3 regions of the Bradyrhizobium sp. AZCC 2289 genome follow, and region 2 is predicted to be linked to each of the others. Evidence: predicted binding sites of a transcription regulator. Region 2 holds the regulator's gene; each other region holds the start of a gene.
What was found. The regulator LexA, encoded in region 2, represses DNA repair genes until DNA is damaged. The targets are predictions, from matches to a motif close to TGTTCNNNNTGTGTTCNG.
Positions count from the first base shown of each region.

Region 1 (4,141 bases), 2.8 Mb from region 2:
CGGTCGCGCGTCACCTTGGCGATGATCGAGGCGGCTGCGATCGACATCACGATTCCGTCGCCACCGATCACGGCGTCGCAGTCGCACGCCGTATCGATGCGGTCGCGGCCGTCGACGAACACATGCTGCGGCGTCTCGGGCAGCGCGTGCACAGCGCGGGCCAGCGCCCACAGCGAGGCGCGCAGGATATTATCGCGATCGATTCGCGCCGGCGAGGCAAAGGCGACCGCAAACGACGCGGTCGCGCAAATTTCCTCGAACAATTCCTCGCGGCGTTCGGCGGTCAGCCGCTTGGAATCGTCGATGCCCTTGGGGATTCGCCTGGGGTCGAGCACGACGGCCGCGGCGACCACCGGACCCGCCAGCGGACCGCGCCCGGCCTCGTCGCAGCCAGCCACCGGCCAGACCCCGCGCTTGATCAGCGCGCGCTCGCGCCGAAAGCTCGGCGGCGAAACCGTGATCACGCCGTTCGGTAGCCCGTCGGCCTTTTTCCTGGATTGGTCCCGAATCATGCTCGGGATGGTGCGCAGGCAAGACCGGCGACGCAACCGGGAACCGGGTCCAATTCCCGCTATTTAATTGTGGGTCAATCCGGCAGATGAACCCGCCGGTCGTCGCCGACCTCGATACTTGGCGCGACCACGACTTCCCAGGGATGATTGTCCGGATCTCCAAAATATCCGGAATAGCCGCCGTAATCGGTCGTATGTGCCACCTTGAGCAGCGACGCGCCTTTGGAGACCGCGAAATCCAGCACCGCATCGACTTCCTCGGTCGAACCGCAGTTCCAGGCAAGCGTCGTTCCGCGAAAGGCTTGCGGCTTCGGCTTATCGGGAAGCGTGACGTCCTGCGCGAGCAGATCCCACGGAAAAAGTCCGAGCACGGTGCCGCCGGTGTCGAAGAATGCAACCGCTTCGCCGGTGGCGCGAAATCTTCGCGCAAAGCCCAGTGCTTCATAAAAGGCGATGCTGGCGCGCATATCGCTGACGCCGAGCGTGATGACGGTGAGACGCGCGACCGGCGCGGGCAGTTTTTTACTCATACAGTTTCCTCATCCGTCATTGCGAGGAGCCAACGGATCGCGCGAATGCGCGCCCGATGACAGGCTCCGCGGACGAAGCAATCCATTCTTTCTTTGCGCGGTCGCATGGATTGCTTCGCTTGCGCTCGCAATGACGACTATTAAAACAAACTCAGTTGCTGCCCGCTGCGCTTGGGCCTCGCGAAATGATCCGTCGTCAGCTTCGCGCGCCGCTTGTTGAGGCCAAGCTTTTCGCAGGCGATTTCGAACCGGCGGCCGATCATCCAGGCCATCGGGCCGGTACCCTTCATCCGCGTGCCCCATTGCGAGTCGTAGTCGCGGCCGCCGCGCATATCGCGGATCAGGGTGAAGACGTGGCGATAACGGTCGGGATAATTCGCCATCAGCCATTCGCGAAAGAGGTCGCGCACTTCGAGCGGCAGCCGCAGCAGTACGTAACTCGCTTCCCTGGCGCCGGCATGCGCCGCCGCATCGAGAATGCGCTCGATTTCGGCGTCGTTCAGCGCCGGGATGACAGGGGCGACCATCACCGTTGCCGGAATGCCGGCCTCCGCCAGTTGCCGGATCGCCTCCAGCCGTTTCGGCGGCGTCGAGGCCCGCGGCTCCATGGTGCGCGCGAGTTTCGGATCGAGCGTCGTCACCGACAGCGCGACCTTGACCAGATTGCGTTTGGCCATCCTTGCGAGAATGTCGATGTCGCGCGTCACCAGCGCCGATTTGGTAACGATGCCGACGGGATGGCCGGCGCGCTCCAGCACCTCGAGAATGCCGCGCATGATTTTGTACTCGCGCTCGATCGGCTGATATGGATCGGTGTTGGTGCCGATCGCGATCATGCGCGGTTCATAACCCGGCGCCGCCAGTTCCTTCTCCAGCAACTCCGGCGCGTCCGGCTTGGCGAGCAGTTTCGATTCGAAATCCAGCCCCGGCGACAGGCCGAGATAGGCGTGGGTCGGCCGCGCGAAGCAGTAGACGCAGCCATGCTCGCAGCCCCGATAGGGATTGATCGAGCGGTCGAAGCCGATGTCGGGCGAGTCGTTGCGGGCGATCACCTTGCGCGAGGTATCGATCCCGACCGTGGTCTTGAATGGCGGCAGCTCGTCCAGGCTCTGCCAGCCGTCGTCGAAGGCGACCCGGGCCTCAGCCTCGAAGCGGCCGCTGTCGTTGGACTGTGCGCCGCGGCCGCGCCGCCGCTCGCGGTCGATCGCAACGGCGAGTTCCGGAAAAGGAGTCGCACCCGCCGGTTCGGAGGGCGCCGTGACCGGCGGGTGCTTGAGGGCATGAGAGGATGCTCGGCTCATGGGTCACTACATAGCACGCCTTGAGAACAAATCAAGAACAAGGATGACGACAATCCACAACGTGAAAACAAAAACTGGATTGGAGTCGCAGCTTTTACTTGCCGCAAAAAACTGCAACCGGACGGCTGTTTTGATTGTGACAAGATGCTAACAGTGCAGCGTTTTTCACTATTTGAGCCATCGAAGCCTCAATGCTGAGCGTGATTATTCCGACCGAAGGGGTCGAACAGCCTGCCGTCGCGACGCTGGCGGCCTTGGTGCCGGGCGCAGCGGCAGGCCTGGTGCGCGAGGTGGTGCTGGTCGACCGCGCCGGTACCGGCGTGATCGAACGGGTCGCCGACGTCGCCGGCTGCCGCTTTCTGCCATTCGAGGGAACGCGCGCCGCGGCACTGGCGGCGGGCGCACGTCAGGCGCGCTCACCCTGGCTGATGTTCCTGCACGCCGGCGCCGTGCTCGACTCCGGCTGGATCGAGGAGACCACGCAATTCATCCAGGGCGTCGCGAACAGCGGCCGGCCCCGCGCCGGGATTTTTCGCTATGCCCGCTCGCCCTATGCCGACACGGGGCTGCGCGACGGCCTCAAATTCGTGGCCCGCATGATTGCGGGTCCGTCGGCTGAACAGGGGCTCTTGATCGCCCGCGATCATTACGACCGGCTCGGCGGTTACCGGCCGGATGCCCGCCGTTCCGAAGCCCGCCTGCTTCGGCAGCTCGGCCGCCGCTCCCGCACGATGCTGCGCAGCCGCATCGTGGTCGCCTAGGCCGGCTGGCCCCAAACAAATATTGAAGCCGGATTCCGCTCCAATCAGAGCCCGACAGCGCCGCCGAAATATACTTGCCAAAGTCAAATAATTATTTGACAATGGCAAGTATCGAGGCGCGCCATGACTCTACAGGATTCGGCTCCACAGGATTCCGACGACCAGATCACGGCGGTACGCGCTTTCAATCGCTTCTACACCCGCAAGCTCGGCGTGCTCGACCAGCATCTGATGAAAAGTCCGTTCTTGCTGAGCGAGGCGCGGGTGCTGTACGAACTTGCGCACCGGGATGATTTGTCCGCCAAGGGGATCGGAGCCGAACTCGGCCTCGATGCCGGCTATCTCAGCCGGATCGTCCAGAATTTCGACGAAAGCGGGTTGATCACCCGCAAGCCGCTGGCCTCGGACCGCCGGCAATACCGGCTCGCCTTGACGGCCAAGGGACGCCAGGCTTTGCGAAGCTTGATCGCAGTTCGCACGACGAGGTCAGCGCGATGCTGGCCGCGTTGCCGCACGGCGCCGGCGCGCGGCTGACCGGCGCGATGGGGACAATCGAACGGCTGCTCGGCGATTCACAGGCGCCATTTCCGCCCGCGATCCTGCGCGAGCCCCGCCCGGGAGACATGGGATGGGTGGTGCAGAGCCACGGCGCGCTCTATGCCAGCGAATACGGTTTTGATTCATCGTTCGAGGGCCTGGTCGCGGAGATCGCGGCAAAGTTCCTCGCCTCGTTCGACGCCTCCCGGGAGCGCTGCTGGATCGCCGACATCGATGGCGTCCAGGTCGGCTCGGTCTTCCTGGTCCGGCACAGCGACGATGTCGCAAAACTGCGGTTGCTGCTGGTCGACCCGGCGGGCCGCGGCCAGGGGCTGGGTCAGCGGCTGGTTGCAGAGTGCATCGGCTTTGCGAAGGCCTGCGGCTATCGCAAGATCACGCTGTGGACCCAGAGCATCCTGGTCGCTGCCCGCAGGATTTATCAGGACGCCGGATTCGTGCTGGTCACCACCGAGCCGCATCGCAGCTTTGGCCAAAGCCTG
Region 1 covers NZ_JAZHRY010000001.1:7,264,638-7,268,778, reverse strand. The annotation lists gene V1289_RS34505 (ribonuclease HII) at 1-512, opposite strand, end outside; gene V1289_RS34500 (VOC family protein) at 587-1,042, opposite strand; gene V1289_RS34495 (PA0069 family radical SAM protein) at 1,183-2,343, opposite strand; gene V1289_RS34490 (glycosyltransferase) at 2,535-3,104, shown strand; partial or broken gene V1289_RS34485 (bifunctional helix-turn-helix transcriptional regulator/GNAT family N-acetyltransferase) at 3,228-4,141, shown strand, end outside.
Region 1: a site for LexA is predicted at 2,366-2,383, ahead of V1289_RS34495 (PA0069 family radical SAM protein). Genes of this name have one in related genera too.

Region 2 (4,141 bases):
CCGATCACTCCTTTCTTGGCATCTTTCGGCGACGTACAGCTCTTCTTGCGCCCCCGGATTGCGTCCCGGAGGCGCTCCAATACCATTTCACTCACCGCGCGTCGCAACGCTCGCCGGCCGGAACCGGCGGCGAAGGATCAGCCGATCGAGATCGACGTCGCTGGAGGCGTTTCGACGGCCGGCGCCGCGCGCTCGGTGATCGGATGAGTCACCGTCACCGGCAATTGCAGTACGCTGACCCGCTGTCCCTCGCAGAGCTGCGTCACCAGCACAAAGCTTCCGTCCGGAAACTCGACCGCGTCATGGTGACGTTCCCGAACATGCGGATCGATCATGTTGAACTTGCCGACGCGGAAGCCGACGGTCCGGGTCCAGATCCACCGGTTGTCGTATTTGACGTCTTCGGCAAACGCCAGTTCGGTTCCGGGAAGCATGCAGACCGCGACGTTGGGTTCGCTCTCTGATGCAAATCCGCGGGTCGATGTGCCGCGGAATGTCGTGGTGATCAGCGTCTCTCCGACCTTGGCGGGGCGCGTCGCCATAGCGTGCAGACTATAGTCACACATCGGATGCTCCTCATTCGAGATAGCCGACCCGTGCCTCCTGTTGAGGCAACAGGCCCATATCAGAGTAGACACAGCATACGCGCCTTTGTGGGCAATTGTGCGGCTGGCGTAGGCTTGTCAGATCACAAACGCGCTAACACGCGCTCGGTTCGAACCGTGGGAGCGCGGCGCGCAAAAAAAAGCTCCGACTCCGCCGGGGCCTCTTTTCGTGTCCGAGTTGATCAGTGGCCGGCGGGTGCCGAGAAGCCGCTGTAAGCCCAGCCGGACGGCGCGGGGGCGGCGACCGAATTATTGGCGTTGCGGAATTGCTCGCCGGCCACCACGCGGTTCGCCTTGTTGGCGCGGTGCCGTTCGGCCGCTGAAGCGAACTGCGACGTCGATGCGGCAATCAATGCCGAAACCAGAACCGTCAAAATGGTCTTGCGCATGGTTGTCTCCTCGTGTTGCACGCTGTTTTCGACGAAGCGGGTGCGCTTCGTTGCTTGCGTGCCGAGGATCTAGCGCCGGACTGGGCCGCGGATAATCCTTGCGATTGCCGAAGGACCATCCATCAGGGGTGGATAATCCGCCCCTTGCAGGGAATCGAAAGCGGACCAGCGCGTCCGCTCAATACTTCCGGTCTCAATACTTCCGGTAAAGCCCGATCAGCTTGCCCTGAATCCTGACCCGGTTCGGCGGCAGGATGCGGACTTCGTAGGAGGTATTGGCCGGCTCGAGCGCGATCGAGGCGCCGCGGCGGCGGAAGCGTTTCAGCGTGGCTTCCTCCTCGTCGATCAGCGCCACCACGATATCGCCGGTGTCGGCGGAGTCGTTGCGCTGGATCAGCGCCATGTCGCCGTCGAGAATGCCGGCGTCGACCATGGAATCGCCGCGCACTTCGAGCGCGTAGTGCTCGCCGGAGCCGAGCATATCCGGCGGCACGCTGATGGTATGGCTGCGGGTCTGCAGCGCCTCGATCGGCGTACCGGCGGCGATCCGGCCCATCACGGGCACCGCGACCGGGCGGTTGCCGTCGTCCTCGGAAGCACCGGCGCCGGAGCTGCGGACCTTGCCCAGCGTGCCTTCGATGACGCTTGGGGTGAAGCCGCGGCGGCCGTTGCCGTTACCGCTGCCCGACAACTCGGGCAGCTTGATGACCTCGATGGCGCGGGCGCGATTGGGCAGGCGGCGGATGAAGCCGCGCTCTTCCAGCGCGGTGATGAGTCGGTGGATACCGGACTTCGAGCGCAGGTCGAGCGCATCCTTCATCTCGTCGAAGGAGGGCGGTACGCCAGCCTCTTTCAGCCTTTCGTTGATGAAACGCAGAAGTTCATACTGTTTGCGCGTAAGCATCTCGAGCATTCCCCCGGTTGGTCGCGTCTTCGATTCCCTGAGATCGGGAGTCCGATATCGGGAGTCCGATATCGGAAGTCCGAAACTCCCATTCCTAGACACAAGGTCTCGAAACAAATCATGAACGGACACTATATGTTCGATACATGTTCCGCAACCACTTAATTTCCGGTGAACGCGACCCGGTTTTGCCGGAACGTGCCGCCCGGCGCTTCACTCCGGCAAACGCAGGAGTTCGCATGGCGCGCCGGCACCGGCTGCGGGTGCAAACGGCGGACGTATCACAAGTGCCCTTGCCGCAGCGAGATTCCCGAGCAGCGAACTGTCCTGATGGGTGACCGGGGTTGCGATCAGCGCGCCGTCCGCGCGCTCCTCGAGGCGGGCGCGCAAGTAATCCTCGCGCTGGTCGTTGGCGGCGAGATCGCGGCCGAGCAGCGCCGCTTCTCTGGTGTGATGAACGCTGGCGCGGCCCGACAGCGCCCGAATCAACGGCACCAGAAACAGAAAACCGCAGACATAGGAGGAGACGGGATTGCCGGGCAGGCCGATCACCCGCATTGCGCCGAGCCGGCCATGCATCATCGGTTTGCCCGGCCGCATCGCGATCCGCCAAAACGCCATGGTGACGCCCTCCGCCTCCAGCGATTGCTTGACGAGGTCGTGGTCGCCGACCGAGGCGCCGCCGGTGGTGATCAGGATGTCCGCGCCGGATGCGCGGGCCCGGCGGATGCCCTCGGTGGTGGCCGCGACCGTGTCGGCGGCGATGCCGAGGTCGATAGTCTCGGCGCCCTCGGCCCGCGCCAGCGCGCGGAGCGCATACCCGTTGGAATAGACGATCTGGCCGGGGCCGGGGATGGTGCCCGGCATCACCAGTTCGTCGCCGGTCGCCAGCACCGCGACCTTCGGGCGGCGGCGGACGGCGAGTTCCGGATAGTTCATGCCGGCGGCGAGCGAGAGGTCGCGATCGGTGAGGCGGCTTCCCCCGGCAAGCAGCACGTCGCCCTCGCGGAAATCGACGCCGGCGGGGCGGATGTGCCGGCCGGTTTTCGCGGCCTCCGTGATGGTGATGTGGTCGCCGCCGACCGCCGGATCTTCCCGAACCGTGTCTTCCTGGATGATGACGGCATCGGCGCCGTCGGGGATCACGCCGCCGGTGAAAATCCGCACCGCCTCGTTGGCGCCGACCTTTTTCTCGAACGGGCGACCGGCCGCCACCTCGCCGATCACCTTCAGTCGTGCGGTGAGATCGCCGACGTCCGCCGCGCGCACGGCATAGCCGTCCATCGCCGACATCGCCTGCGGCGGCTGGGTGCGCCGTGCGGCAACGTCGCGCGCGAGCACGCGATGATAGGCGGCATCGAGCGCGACCATTTCTTCGGGCAACGGTTCTGCGCCTGCGAGGATCGCGTTGAGAGCATCGGCAACCGGCATCAAGGCCACGGGCAAAACTCCTAAATTCCGAGTGCGGCGAGGGCTTCGGCAACGTCGTCCGGCGATGTCACGTGAACCGCAACCAGGCCGCGCGCCCGGGCGCCTTCGATATTGGCGGCGACGTCGTCGAAGAACACGATGCGTTCGGCGGGCACGCCGATCGCTCTCACCACGTGATCATAGGCTGCCGCATCGGGCTTTCGAAGCCCGATGGTCGATGACAAAAACACTTCGCGGAAATGGCCGAGCACGTCGGCATAGGCTTTCGAGAAATGCTCGACATGCGGCCGGTTGGTGTTGGAGAAGGCGTATAGCGGCAGGTGCGCCGCGGCGCGTTTCAAAAGCGGTGCGATGCCCGGCATTTCGCCGGCGAAGATCGCGTTCCAGCCCTCCAGGAACTGGGCATCGGAAATGCCGATGCCGAGCGCGTCGCGCAGGCTTTGAAAGTAGGCCGCGTCCTCGATCTTGCCGACCTCGTGATCCCGGTAGGATGCTTCGCGGACGAATCGCGCGGCAAGGTCGGCCGGCGCACGGCCGGCATGGCCGGCCCAGCAGGCCAGCGCCTTGCCGAAATCGATATCGAGCACCACGCGGCCGAGATCGAACAGCAACGCGTCGGCGGAGTTGGGGGCGAGGCTTGAGATCATCCCGGTCGTTTACAAAACCGGATCAATTCGGGCAATGGCTGGACGGTATCGGCCGCAGCCTCATCCTGGCCGTTCCATAATTTCGGCTATTCAACGCTGCACGTGAACTTGCCGCGCGCGCTATGATATGCTCTCGTGGAGAGCCTGCGCAGGTCGAGGGAGCAA
Region 2 covers NZ_JAZHRY010000001.1:10,049,240-10,053,380, reverse strand. The annotation lists gene V1289_RS47335 (hypothetical protein) at 1-1, opposite strand, end outside; gene V1289_RS47330 (hypothetical protein) at 138-566, opposite strand; gene V1289_RS47325 (hypothetical protein) at 788-994, opposite strand; gene lexA (transcriptional repressor LexA) at 1,188-1,898, opposite strand; gene V1289_RS47315 (molybdopterin molybdotransferase MoeA) at 2,112-3,338, opposite strand; gene V1289_RS47310 (HAD family hydrolase) at 3,350-3,976, opposite strand.

Region 3 (4,141 bases), 1.8 Mb from region 2:
TGACGAGATCGAAGCCGAAACCGGGATCGAGGGGATCGTTGAGCGCATCGAGCCGTTCGCGAAACAGGCGGTCGATCATTTCGGCCTTCGTCACCGGACGCCCGGTATCGACCATGATCGTGCGCACCGCGCCGTCGGTGCGGAAGAAACTCGCTTCCAGCCGCCGCGCGCCCTTGCCCTGCCTGTCCATCGCCGTGACCAGCATCGCGGCCAGCCGGGACAGCGTCGCCGATATCACGCCTTCGGTGGCGACCGGTTCGGGGAAGCGTTTTTCCACGATGTAATCCGGCAGCGGTTTGCGCGGACTGATCGGCGCATCGCCCTGCCCCAGCGCCTGCTCCAGAAGGGTCGTGAAGCCTGCGCCGAACCGGGCCGATAGCTCGTGGCGCGCGCGCGCGGCGACATCGCCGATGGTCTTCAGGCCGGCGCGGCGCAGGCCGCTTGTGATGGCCGCATCGGCGCCGAGCGCAAACACCGGCAATGGACTGACCGCATCGGCCTCCTCGCCGTCGGCGATGATTTTTCCCGACACATGGCGCGTCATCGTGCGCGCGCAGACCGATGTTCCGGCGATGCCCGCGCTGACGGCAAAGCCGCGCCGCGTCAGCGCGCCGGATACGATCTGCAGCAGCGCGCGTTCGCCGCCGAACAGATGGGCGCAGCCGGTGATGTCCAGAAACAGGCCATAGGGCGGATCGAGCGCCACCAGCGGCGTAAAACGATCGCACCAGTCGGCGATGTCACCCAGCGTTTTGGCATCCGCCACCGCATCGGCATCGAACACCGTCAGCTCCGGACAGATGGCGCGGGCATTGGCGAGCGGCAGCCCGACCTCGAGGCCGCAACGCACTGCTGCGTCATCGAGCGCATGGATCTGCAGCGCGTTGTTCTGCTTGGCGACGACGACGCTGGGCGTTTTATCCAGCTCGGCGTTGTTCTGGCCGAATTGACGCTTGATGCGGTCGATGGGCAGGCGCGGCAGCCACAGGCTGAGGATACGCCGACGGTTCAGAGAAAAGGCACTCATCACATTTCCATTCCATGATCCACCGCCCAACCGGGCCATGACGGTTACGAACGAGTTGCGCGTCAAACACCGGCGCGCCCCATGCGTGCCAGGGATTGCCCGGCGGCGAATGCGCCGCGCGCACGATCCATCGCGTCTCCGCGGTTGAAGGCTGAGGGGTTGCCGCCAGGCGCAGCAGCAGCGCGGTGACGCCGGAGGCCTGCGCCGCCAGGGTCAGCTTGCGGCTGGCGACGAGATCGAGCTGCCGCGCCTCGCCCCAGACTTCCAGCACGACGAGGCCCAGCGCATCGCAGGCCAGCGCATCGGCCGCCGTCCGCAACGCGCTGTCGGCGTCGGCCGCGCGCACGGTCACGAGCAGGCGCGGATCGAGACCGAGTTCGGAAAACCCGCTCATCGACGGCGCGCCGGATTCGATGTCGGAAAAATCCTGCCGCACCCAGACCAGCGGCCGGCGCGCGGTGATGCGCCCCGCAAGGCCTGCGATGAACCCGGTTGCCGCAGCGCTCTGATGTCCCTCGGCAAACACTTCATGCACCGCGGCCATGGCGAGGCCGCCGCGCAGCGTCGCATCGGCGCCGGCATGGCCGAGCGGCACCTTGTTGGGGGCGTATGCATCGCCATGCGCTTCGATGCGCTCGATGCGTCCTCGCAAAGTCGCAAGCGTGTTTATGCGTGCGCCGCTCATGCGCCGCTCCCTTAAGATTTTGAGCCGTTGCGGGTTGGTTGAATGAACCCGCTGCTGGCTCATTTGTTCATGATATGTTCTAATATAAAGCTAACTGGACCGGCGGAGTCAATCGGGATTAGCGGACAGAAGATTCGTGAATAGAATCAGGTAATTAGGGCTTTGGTTTTAAACAAGCCGTCATGGCCGGGCATAGCCGTCCAAAGGACGGCGTCGCTTCCACTCGCCTATGCCCGGCCATCCACGTCCTTTCGCCCGCAAAAAAAGAGGACGTGGATGCCCGGGACATCTAGCGCGAAGACGCGCTTCGCGCTTTTGCCCGGGCATGACGAGAAGCGAGCGAGTGTCATGCACCACATCACCCTCGGCAGCGAAACCGATTTCGACGGCTGGCGGAAAGCGGCACGGACGCTGGCGCGGCATGAAGTGCAGCCGTCGGCGGTGACATGGCGCGTTGGCAGGCCCGAACTGGTCGAACCGTCCGCCGCGCCACTCGAAACACCGAACAATGCCATCAGCGTACCCGCAAAGTTCGTCGTGCTGGCGCAATCGGCGATCCTGCACCGCGATCCCCTGCGCTTTGCCATTCTGTATCGGCTGCTGTGGCGGCTGCGCGGCCATCGCGATCTGCTCGGCGTCGCTGATGATCCCGATGTCTCGCGCGTTCTTGCAATGGTGAAAGCCGTGCATCGCGACCAGCACAGGATGCGTGCCTCGGTCCGTTTCCGCGAAATCGGCCGCGAGCAAAAATTGCATTACGTCGCCTGGTTCGAGCCGGAGCATCACATCGTCGAAGCGACCGCGCCATTTTTCGCCAGCCGTTTCGCCGACATGCCGTGGTCGATCCTGACCCCGGATCTCTGCGCGCATTGGGATGGCCACGCCGTCGCGATCACGCCGGGGATCGAGGCGCCGGGCGAAGACCGGCTGGAACAAACCTGGCGGCGCATTTACGCCAACATCTTCAACCCGGCGCGGCTGAAAACGGCACTGCCGCGATAATCGCCGCGCGCGGCATAAGCATCCCAAATGGCTCGGGGAACCACAAATTGTCGTGACAAGCGGTGATAAAATGACAAATAAATGTACAACCTTTAATTGATAGATGATATTATCGCATTGTCGGCAGGAAATTGGGGCGTCCTGTTCACGCCATGACGTTCCCATGAGGTCGGCGCGCTGCACGGTACGAACAGCCCCAGTGCTGTGCAGCGCGCGACCTACCCACCTTCCAAAATCTTTGGCGTTTGCATCGCTACCAGCGAAGGCCTGCGCAGCGTCGCGCCCATGGCGGCTGTCAGCGCCGCATTCATTTTCCGAGCATCGCGGTTCGACATTGTGGTCCGCAGCAGCTGGCCGCCAACTGCATCGCACCAGGAACTGGCGTTCCCGCCCGCATTTCCGTCCGCGGCAACGATGGGAACAGCCGATCCGCATTTCAATCAACTGTCACAAGCATCGGCCAAAATCAGAGGCATTGGGACAGGAGATTGCAATGAGCGATATGACATTACCCGGTTCGATCGAACCCGCATTGCGGAAGGGTCCGGATCTCGACAAAGGCTTTCATCCACTGACCGGCATTATCTACATGGGGGTGGTCGCTGCCGCCCTGCTGTTCGTTGCCTACAGCATCTATTCCGACATCGATGCGACCGGCACGCGCGTCACCTCCTACATGCCCTATATCCTGCTCTTCGTCGCCTTGCTGATCGCGCTCGGCTTCGAATTCGTCAACGGCTTTCACGACACCGCCAATGCGGTCGCCACCGTCATCTATACCCGCTCGCTGCCGGCGCACATTGCCGTGGTCTGGTCGGGCATGTTCAATCTGTTCGGCGTGCTGCTTTCCAGCGGCGCCGTCGCCTTCGGCATCGTGTCGTTGCTCCCGGTCGAACTGATCCTGCAGGTCGGCAGCAGCGCGGGTTTCGCCATGGTGTCCGCGCTGCTGATCTCCGCCATCATCTGGAACGTGGGCACCTGGTATCTCGGGCTGCCGGCATCGAGTTCGCACACCCTGATCGGATCGATCATGGGTGTCGGCATCACCAACGCGCTGTTGCGCGGCCGCGACGGCACTTCCGGCGTCGACTGGTCGCAGGCCGGCAATATCGCCAAGGCGCTGCTGCTGTCGCCGCTGTTCGGCTTCGCGCTGGCCGCGATCCTGCTCTATGTCCTCAAGCTCATCTTGCAGCGCGCGACGCCTGCGCTGTTCGGCGAGCCGAAGGGCGACCAGCCGCCGCCGTGGTGGATCCGGGGCGTCCTGATCCTCACCTGTACGCTGGTCAGCTTCTTCCACGGCTCCAATGACGGCCAGAAGGGCATGGGTCTCATCATGCTCATCCTGATCGGTACGGTGCCGACCGCCTATGCGCTCAACCGCGCGCTGCCTGCCAGCCAGATCGAACAGTTCACGGCGAATTCGATGA
Region 3 covers NZ_JAZHRY010000001.1:8,243,806-8,247,946, reverse strand. The annotation lists gene V1289_RS38775 (Y-family DNA polymerase) at 1-1,027, opposite strand, end outside; gene V1289_RS38770 (ImuA family protein) at 918-1,712, opposite strand; partial or broken gene V1289_RS38765 (TIGR03915 family putative DNA repair protein) at 2,061-2,696, shown strand; gene V1289_RS38760 (inorganic phosphate transporter) at 3,208-4,141, shown strand, end outside.
Region 3: a site for LexA is predicted at 1,777-1,794, ahead of V1289_RS38770 (ImuA family protein). Genes of this name have one in related genera too.